DNA from 3 places in the Streptomyces sp. NPDC101118 genome. Region 1 is predicted to be linked to each of the others. Evidence: predicted binding sites of a transcription regulator. Region 1 holds the regulator's gene; each other region holds the start of a gene.
What was found. Region 1 encodes HrcA, which represses chaperone genes, less so after heat shock. Its sites were predicted from a motif close to TTNGCACTCNGNNNNNCNGAGTGCNAA; they were not measured.
Positions count from the first base shown of each region.

Region 2: a site for HrcA is predicted at 1,713-1,739, ahead of groL (chaperonin GroEL). Genes of this name have one in related genera too.
Region 3: a site for HrcA is predicted at 1,612-1,638, ahead of groES (co-chaperone GroES). Genes of this name have one in related genera too.

Region 1 is NZ_JBIVZG010000031.1:20,463-23,735, reverse strand. It holds gene ACIQUQ_RS32930 (MBL fold metallo-hydrolase) at 1-657, opposite strand, end outside; gene hrcA (heat-inducible transcriptional repressor HrcA) at 799-1,815, shown strand; gene dnaJ (molecular chaperone DnaJ) at 1,816-2,952, shown strand; gene ACIQUQ_RS32915 (nitronate monooxygenase) at 3,220-3,273, shown strand, end outside.
Region 2 is NZ_JBIVZG010000007.1:80,815-84,087, reverse strand. It holds gene groL (chaperonin GroEL) at 1-1,549, opposite strand, end outside; gene ACIQUQ_RS14485 (cold-shock protein) at 1,895-2,101, opposite strand; gene ACIQUQ_RS14480 (ubiquitin-like small modifier protein 1) at 2,512-2,790, opposite strand; gene thrC (threonine synthase) at 2,824-3,273, opposite strand, start outside.
Region 3 is NZ_JBIVZG010000005.1:286,414-289,686, reverse strand. It holds gene ACIQUQ_RS12400 (sensor histidine kinase) at 1-404, opposite strand, end outside; gene ACIQUQ_RS12395 (response regulator transcription factor) at 525-1,205, opposite strand; gene groES (co-chaperone GroES) at 1,785-2,093, shown strand; gene groL (chaperonin GroEL) at 2,209-3,273, shown strand, end outside.

The DNA of each region.
Region 1 (3,273 bases):
CACCGAACCGTGTCCCGGCACGTACAGCGCGTCCTCCCCGCCCAGCGACAGCAGCCGGTCCAGCGCCGCCGGCCACTGGCCGGGCACCGCGTCCGACCCCGCCTGGGGCTCCCCGGACTCCTCCACCAGGTCCCCGCAGAACACGACCTCCCGCTCGCCGGGCACCAGCACCGCCAGGTCGTGGCCGCTGTGTCCCGGCCCGACGTTCGCCAGCAGCACCTGCACCCCGCCCAGGTCCAGCGTCCACTCGCCCGAGACGTGGTGCCGCGGCAGCACCAGCAGTTCCGCGGACTCCGCCGCTTCGTCCGCCGCCAGCCCCTGCTGCACCGCCGACTCGCGCAGCTCCTCGCGCTCCGCCGCGAGCAGCCCGTCCAGGCCGACCGCGCCGAACACCTCGGCCCCCGAGAAGGCCGCGGCACCCAGAACGTGATCGAAATGGCCGTGCGTGAATGCGAGGTGCGTCACTCTCCGGCCCGTCAGCAGCTCCGCCTGCGCCCTCAGCTCGGCACCCTCCCGCACGCACGAACCGGGGTCGACCATGAGCACGGAACGGTCCCCCACCACCAGTCCCACCGTGCAGTCCCACACCGGGAGCCGTCGCCGTCCGGTACGCCCGGTCAGCCGTTCCCACCCCGCCTCTTCCCAAGCCACGTCCATACCGCGACGCTACCGTGACGGGCCGCCCTTGCTAGGGGCGTACCCGGCCGCCGTACACTGGCCGGGGGATCTCTGGCACTCACACGCATCGAGTGCCAAGCCAGTGAAACGAACCGGGCATCACAGCTGGAGGTGTGCGCGATGCTCAGCGAACGCAGACTCGAGGTGCTGCGCGCCATCGTCCAGGACTACGTCGGGACGGAGGAGCCGGTCGGCTCCAAGGCACTCACGGAGCGCCACAAGCTCGGCGTCTCGCCGGCCACCGTGCGCAACGACATGGCGGTGCTGGAGGACGAGGGCTACATCGCCCAGCCCCACACCAGTGCCGGCCGCATCCCGACCGACAAGGGCTACCGCCTCTTCGTCGACCGGCTGGCGGGCGTCAAGCCGCTGTCCAGCCCGGAGCGCCGGGCCATCCAGAACTTCCTGGACGGCGCGGTCGACCTCGACGACGTCGTCGGCCGCACGGTCCGGCTGCTCGCGCAGCTGACCCGGCAGGTCGCCGTCGTGCAGTACCCGAGCCTCACCCGCTCCACGGTGCGCCACGTCGAGCTGCTCTCCCTCGCGCCGGCCCGGCTGATGCTCGTCCTGATCACCGACACCGGCCGGGTCGAGCAGCGCATGGTCGACTGCCCGGCGCCGTTCGGCGAGGCCTCGCTGGCCGACCTGCGGGCCCGGCTGAACAGCAGGGTCGTCGGCCGGCGGTTCGCGGACGTGCCGCAGCTGGTGCAGGACCTGGCGGAATCCTTCGAGACCGACGACCGGGGCACCGTCCAGGTCGTGCTCTCCACGCTGCTGGAGACGCTGGTCGAGGAGACCGAGGAGCGGCTGATGATCGGCGGCACCGCCAACCTCACCCGCTTCGGACACGACTTCCCCCTCACGATCAGGCCGGTGCTGGAGGCGCTGGAGGAGCAGGTCGTGCTCCTCAAGCTGCTCGGCGAGGCCAAGGAACCGGGCGTGACGGTACGCATCGGGCACGAGAACGCCCACGAAGGGCTGAACTCCACGTCCGTCGTGTCGGTCGGCTACGGTTCGGGCGGCGAGGCAGTCGCCAAACTCGGCGTGGTCGGACCGACCCGCATGGACTACCCCGGAACGATGGGAGCGGTACGCGCAGTGGCACGTTACGTCGGACAGATCCTGGCGGAGTCGTAAGTGGCCACCGACTACTACGCCGTACTCGGCGTACGCCGCGACGCGTCCCAGGACGAGATCAAGAAGGCCTTCCGCCGCCTGGCGCGCGAACTCCACCCGGACGTCAATCCGGACCCGAAGACGCAGGAGCGCTTCAAGGAGATCAACGCCGCCTACGAGGTGCTGTCGGACCCGCAGAAGAAGCAGGTCTACGACCTCGGCGGCGACCCGCTGTCCGCCTCGGGCGGCGGCGGTGCCGGCGGCTTCGGCGCCGGTGGCTTCGGCAACTTCTCCGACATCATGGACGCCTTCTTCGGTACGGCGTCCCAGCGCGGCCCGCGCTCGCGCACCCGGCGCGGCCAGGACGCGATGATCCGTCTCGAGCTGGAGCTCGACGAGGCGGCCTTCGGCACGACCAAGGACATCCAGGTCGACACCGCCGTGGTCTGCACGACCTGCTCCGGCGAGGGCGCCGCCCCCGGCACCTCCGCCCAGACCTGTGACATGTGCCGCGGCCGCGGTGAGGTCTCCCAGGTCACCCGGTCCTTCCTGGGCCAGGTCATGACCTCGCGCCCCTGCCCGCAGTGCCAGGGCTTCGGCACCGTCGTCCCGACCCCGTGCCCCGAGTGCGCGGGCGACGGCCGGGTCCGCTCCCGCCGCACCCTCACGGTCAAGATCCCGGCCGGTGTGGAGAACGGCACGCGGATCCAGCTCGCGGGCGAGGGCGAGGTCGGCCCCGGCGGCGGCCCCGCCGGCGACCTGTACGTCGAGATCCACGAGCTGCCGCACCCGGTCTTCCAGCGGCGCGGCGACGACCTGCACTGCACGGTCACCATCCCCATGACGGCGGCGGCCCTGGGCACGAAGTGCCCGCTGGAGACGCTGGACGGCATGGAGGAGGTCGACATCCGGCCCGGCACCCAGTCCGGCCAGTCGATCCCGCTGCACGGGCGCGGCGTCACGCACCTGCGCGGCGGCGGCCGCGGTGACCTGATCGTCCACGTCGAGGTGCAGACCCCGGCGAAGCTGGACCCGCAGCAGGAGGACCTGCTGCGCCAGCTGGCGAAGCTGCGCGGCGAGGAACGCCCGACGGGCCAGTTCCAGCCGGGCCAGCAGGGGCTGTTCTCGCGTCTGAAGGACGCTTTCAACGGCCGCTGACGGCAGTGGCCCCCGGCGACGGGGGCCTTGCCGGGGGTCCGGGGGTGGCCCCCGGGCAGACACAGTCAGCCGGGTCGGCAGGGGCTGTTCTCGCGTCTGAAGGACGCCTTCGACGGCCGCTGACCGTTCGCGGAGCGTGCTCCGGCGGCCGCTGGGCGAACGCCCAACGGCCGCCCGGAGAACCGCCGGTGCGCCGGCTCCGGGCGGACTATGCCAGGCGAATGCCCTGATTCGGCACCGTGCGGGGGACGTGGCACGATGCAGGTCATGTCCTCCGCGCTGAGCGATCTCCACCCGCACCCGATCGTGCAGGCCCCCATG
Region 2 (3,273 bases), on a different contig from region 1:
CGGCCTCGGTGGTCAGGAACAGGGCCGCGATGGAGGCCGCGTTCTGCAGAGCGGAACGGGTCACCTTGGCCGGGTCGATGATGCCCTCGGCGATCATGTCGACGTACTCGCCGGTCGCGGCGTTCAGGCCGTGGCCGACGGGGAGGTTGCGCACCTTCTCCACGACGACGCCGCCCTCGAGACCACCGTTGACGGCGATCTGCTTCAGCGGGGCCTCCAGGGCCAGCTTGACGGCGTTGGCACCGGTGGCCTCGTCGCCGTCCAGCTCCAGCTTCTCGAAGACCGCGGAGGCCTGGAGCAGGGCCACGCCACCACCGGCGACGATGCCCTCCTCGACGGCCGCCTTCGCGTTGCGAACGGCGTCCTCGATGCGGTGCTTGCGCTCCTTCAGCTCGACCTCGGTCGCGGCACCGGCCTTGATGACCGCCACGCCGCCGGCGAGCTTCGCGAGGCGCTCCTGGAGCTTCTCGCGGTCGTAGTCCGAGTCGGAGTTCTCGATCTCGGCGCGGATCTGGTTGACGCGACCGGCAACCTGGTCGCTGTCACCGGCACCGTCGACGATCGTGGTCTCGTCCTTGGTGATGACGACCTTGCGGGCGCGGCCGAGCAGGTCCAGGCCCGCGTTCTCGAGCTTGAGGCCGACCTCCTCGGAGATGACCGTGCCACCGGTGAGGATGGCGATGTCGCCCAGCATGGCCTTACGGCGGTCGCCGAAGCCCGGGGCCTTGACGGCGACGGACTTGAAGGTGCCGCGGATCTTGTTGACGACCAGGGTCGACAGGGCCTCGCCGTCGACGTCCTCGGCGATGATCAGCAGCGGCTTGCCGGACTGCATGACCTTCTCCAGCAGCGGAAGGAGGTCCTTCACGTTGCTGACCTTGGAGTTGACGATCAGGATGTACGGGTCGTCCAGGGACGCCTCCATACGCTCCATGTCGGTGGCGAAGTACGCCGAGATGTAGCCCTTGTCGAAGCGCATGCCCTCGGTGAGCTCCAGCTCCAGACCGAAGGTCTGGGACTCCTCGACCGTGATGACGCCTTCCTTGCCGACCTTGTCCATGGCCTCGGCGATGAGCTCGCCGATCTGGGTGTCGGCGGCGGAGATGGAGGCGGTCGAAGCGATCTGCTCCTTGGTCTCGACCTCCTTGGCCTGGTCGAGCAGGGCGCCGGAGACGGCCTCGACGGCCTTCTCGATGCCGCGCTTCAGGGCCATCGGGTTGGCGCCGGCGGCCACGTTGCGCAGGCCCTCGCGGACGAGCGCCTGGGCGAGGACGGTCGCGGTGGTGGTGCCGTCACCGGCGACGTCGTCCGTCTTCTTGGCGACTTCCTTGACCAGCTCGGCGCCGATCTTCTCGTACGGGTCCTCGAGCTCGATCTCCTTGGCGATGGACACACCATCGTTGGTGATCGTGGGCGCGCCCCACTTCTTCTCGAGGACGACGTTGCGGCCCTTGGGGCCAAGGGTGACCTTGACGGCGTCGGCGAGCTGGTTCATGCCGCGCTCGAGACCGCGCCGGGCCTCCTCGTCGAACGCGATGATCTTGGCCATGTGAAGTGGTCCTCCCGGACTGGGGTGGAATGCTCCGGACCGCGCCAGCGCCCGCGACGGACGGCCTGCGTGCCCTGCGGATCCTTGCCCCGCGGGCTCGTCGGCCTCACCGACCCAGTCCTCGTCTTTATCACTCTCACCCGGAGAGTGCTAACGCCAATGATTAGCACTCGACCCCCCCGAGTGCAAGCGAGTCAGGCGAGGTCGCCCACCGGATGAGACGGACGATCAAGGGGGGCGCGGGGCGCGCCGCGGGGCGGACGGGCACGCACGAGGGGCCCGCACCCTCCCCGGGTTGCGGGCCCCTCGTACGTGTATGCGTCGTTGGCCGATCGCGCCGCGGCTTTAGCTGGTGGCGAGCTTGACCATGTCCGCCTGCGGACCCTTCTGGCCCTGCGAGATCTCGAACTCGACTCGCTGACCTTCCTCGAGGGTGCGGTAGCCGTCCATCTGGATCGCGCTGTAGTGGACGAAGACGTCCGCACCACCGTCGACCGCGATGAAGCCGTAGCCCTTCTCCGCGTTGAACCACTTGACGGTGCCCTGAGCCATGCCTAACTCCCCTATTACTGGCCCTTGCGCGGGGCCGCACTTCGCGGACCCGGGTCAGACCTTGCGCCGTAACGCGCCGACCGCGGCTGAATGTATCTGCACCAGTGCTGTCTGCAACAGGTCATTCCGACGAGAATTCAGGACACGTCGGAATCCAGAGAAGGCACGAAAATTCGGATTACAGCAGGGCAAGTCGGGCCGGATGAAACGCGCCAACAGCGCATATCGCACACGTACATTGACCCGATGTCGACCATGCCGCTGTTCGCTCATATGCGCGCGGCATGAACAGCGAGGGGGGCTACCCAAACCCTACCGCGCGCAACCAATCAGAATCGCCCCCTCCGCTTTTGCGGAGGAGGCGATTCGATGAACTATTCGGGCTCCGGAAAAGGCTCCGGAAACGGGGCTCAGCAGCCGCCCGCGACCGCCGGAATGATGGAGATGCCGGCGCCCTCGGGGGTCGCCGTCTCCAGGCCGCCCTCGAAGCGCACGTCGTCGTCGTTCACGTACACGTTCACGAAGCGGCGCAGCTTGCCCTGGTCGTCCAGCACGCGGGCGGCGATGCCGGGGTGGTTCTGCTCCAGGGACTCGATGACCTCGGCGAGGGTGGCGCCCTCGGCAGGGACCTCGGCCTGGCCGCCCGTGTAGGTGCGGAGGATGGTGGGGATGCGGACGTTGACGCTCATGGGCTGTGCCTTCCGGGGAGCAGCTGCGGGGGGTCAGGCGAGGCCGGCGGCGCGGAACGCGTCCAGGCTCGGGCGGATGGTGGCGGTCTGGCCGGTGCCCGAGATCGCCTCCAGGGTCTTGAGGCCGTCACCGGTGTTGAGGACGACCGTGGTGAGGGACGGGTCCAGCCGGCCCTCGTCGATCAGCTTCTTCGTGACGCCGACGGTCACGCCGCCCGCCGTCTCGGCGAAGATGCCCTCGGTGCGGGCCAGCAGCTTGATGGCGTCCACGACCTGCTCGTCGTTGACGTCCTCGACGTAACCGCCGGTGCGGCGGGCGATGTCGAGCACGTACGGGCCGTCGGCGGGGTTGCCGATGGCCAGCGACTTGGCGATGGTGTTCGGCTTCTGCGGGCGGACCACGTCGTGGCCGGCCTTGAAGGCGGCGGAGACCGGGGAGCAGCCCTCGGCCTGGGCGCCGAAGATCTTGTACGGCTTGTCCTC
Region 3 (3,273 bases), on a different contig from region 1:
TCCACGTCGCCGAGCACCGTCACGGCGTAGACGTACCGGGGACCGCCGCCGGCCCCCGGGGCCCGGGCCCCGACCACGACGACGGCACGGCGCTCGCCGCCGGGGCGCTCGGGCGGCAGCACCGCGGAGGCGGAGTCTTCGCCGGGGGCGGGGCGCAGGCCGGCGAAGCGGGCCGGGTCGCGCGGGGTGGCGCCGGCGGCCACCACCCGGCCGCCGGGCCCGGTCACGAAGACCAGGTCGACGCCGTCCTCCGGGGCGGGGAGTACGGCGGGGAGCGTGCCGGTGTCCACCTGCGCGGCGGTGCGGCGGGCGGCCAGTTCGGTGCGGCCGGTGGTGCTGTCGAGCAGGTTCGCGCGCAACAGCCCGTACAGCCAGAGCCCGCCCGCACCGAGCACGGCCGCCATGGCCAGCCCCCCGGCCAGGGCGGCCCGCGCCCGCAGCCCGTACCGGGCGCGGCGGGGGCCGGGGGCGGGGGCGGGGAGCCCGGGACCGGCGTGGGGCGGCCCGGCTGTGGGCGCCGTGCCTCAGCCGTCATCGGGGACCAGGCGGTAGCCGTGGCCGTGCACGGTACGGATGGAACGGCGGCCGAAGGGCGCGTCGACCTTCTTCCGGAGGGAGGAGACGTAGACCTCGACGATGTTCGGGTCGATGCCGGCGGGGCCGCCCCAGACCTCGCCCAGGATGTCCCGCTTGGCCACCGCCTCGCCGGGGGTGCGCAGCAGGCAGGCCAGGACGCCCAGCTCACGGGCCGTCAGCTCGATCTCGTGCGGGCCTCGGCGGCAGCGCCGGGCCACGGGGTCCAGCACCAGGTCACCGGCCTGGAGGGTGGTGGCGGGGGCGGTGCCGGCGCGGCGCTGGAGGGCGCGGAGCCGGGCCGACAGGACCACGAACGAGAAGGGCTTGGTCAGGTAGTCGTCCGCCCCGGCGTCCAGCCCGTCGGCCTCGTCGTACTCGCCGTCCCTGGCGGTCAGCATCAGCACGGGCGTGGCGTCGCCGTGGCGCCGCATGCGGGCGCAGATCTCGTACCCGCCGGGGCCGGGCAGCATCAGGTCGAGCACGACCGCGTCGTACGGGCCGCCGGCGAGCGCGAGTTCCAGGCCGCGGTGGCCGTCGTGGGCGAGCTCGACCCAGTGCCCTTCGGCGCCGAGGCCGCGCCGAAGGGACTCGGCCAGCCCGACTTCGTCCTCCACCACCAGAATCCGCACGCCGTCCAGCGTCACATACCACCCAAATCCCCCCGAACCCGGGGCCCGGCCGCCTCGGGGTTACGCCGCCCCGGGGGTTGCGCCGGCCACCCGAGCCCGGTCACCCGGGGTCACGCCAGCCGCCCGACCCGGCCCGCACCCGAGCCCCGATACCCGGCCCGTGCTCGCCCGGGCGCCCTGCCCGCACCCGGCCCCGGCCGGACACCCAGGCCGAGCCTGAGCCCGGGTATCCGGGGCGCCGGCCTGCCGGGCCTGCCGCACCGGCGCGCCGCACCTGGCAGTTCCCTGGGTGGGGGCCTGGGGCAGCGGGCCGGGCCAGACCCCGGGACGGGGCCGGGGGTGCGGCCCCGGGGCGGTGGTTCCGGGGGGCGGTGCGGGTGGATTCCGGGGGGCGCCGCGCAGCGGATTGGCACTCCGCTTGACCGAGTGCTAATCGCCGGAATAGTCTCGGCCCTGGCACTCGCCCATGGTGAGTGCCAACACAGCGACGGGCAGATCCGGCACCCGCGACGACGGATCGACCTGGTCGCCACCTCAGACAGTTAACCCCGTGAGATCTCCGAAGGGGGAGGTCGGATCGTGACGACCGCCAGCTCCAAGGTTGCCATCAAGCCGCTCGAGGACCGCATCGTGGTCCAGCCGCTGGACGCCGAGCAGACCACGGCCTCTGGCCTGGTCATCCCGGACACCGCGAAGGAGAAGCCCCAGGAGGGCGTCGTCCTCGCCGTGGGCCCGGGCCGCTTCGAGGACGGTCAGCGCCTGCCGCTCGACGTCTCCGTCGGCGACATCGTGCTGTACAGCAAGTACGGCGGCACCGAGGTGAAGTACAGCGGCGAGGAGTACCTCGTCCTCTCGGCTCGCGACGTGCTCGCGATCGTCGAGAAGTAGTTCACCCAAGCACCGCACTGAAGCAGATGCTTTGACCTGCGCCCCGGGCCCCAGACCTCCATATCAGGGTGCCCGGGGCGCAGTTCGTCTCACCGAAGAGGACTGAAACGCTCCCATGGCGAAGATTCTGAAGTTCGACGAGGACGCCCGTCGCGCCCTCGAGCGCGGCGTCAACAAGCTTGCCGACACCGTCAAGGTGACCATCGGCCCCAAGGGCCGCAACGTCGTCATCGACAAGAAGTTCGGTGCCCCGACCATCACCAACGACGGCGTCACCATCGCCCGTGAGGTCGAGATCGAGGACCCGTACGAGAACCTCGGCGCCCAGCTCGTGAAGGAGGTGGCGACCAAGACCAACGACATCGCGGGTGACGGCACCACCACCGCCACGGTCCTGGCCCAGGCCCTGGTCCGCGAGGGCCTGCGCAACGTCGCCGCCGGCGCCTCCCCGGCCGCCCTGAAGAAGGGCATCGACGCCGCGGTCAAGGCGGTCTCCGAGGACCTCCTCGCGACCGCCCGTCCGATCGAGGACAAGTCCGACATCGCCGCCGTGGCCGCGCTCTCCGCGCAGGACCAGCAGGTCGGCGAGCTCATCGCCGAGGCGATGGACAAGGTCGGCAAGGACGGTGTCATCACCGTCGAGGAGTCCAACACCTTCGGTCTCGAGCTCGAGTTCACCGAGGGCATGGCCTTCGACAAGGGTTACCTGTCCCCGTACTTCGTGACGGACCAGGAGCGCATGGAGGCGGTCCTGGAGGACCCCTACATCCTGATCAACCAGGGCAAGATCTCCTCCATCCAGGACCTCCTGCCGCTGCTCGAGAAGGTCATCCAGGCCGGTGGCTCCAAGCCGCTGCTGATCATCGCCGAGGACGTCGAGGGCGAGGCCCTGTCGACCCTGGTCGTGAACAAGATCCGCGGCACCTTCAACGCCGTCGCCGTCAAGGCGCCCGGCTTCGGCGACCGCCGCAAGGCGATGCTGCAGGACATGGCCACCCTCACCGGTGCCACCGTGATCGCCGAGGAGGTCGGCCTCAAGCTCGACCAGGCCGGTCTGGACGTGCTGGGCTCCGCCCGCCGCGTGACCGTCACCAAGGACGACACCACGATCGTGGACGGCGCCGGCTCCTCCGAGGACGTCCTCGGCCGCGTCAACCAGATCAAGGCCGAGATCGAGTCC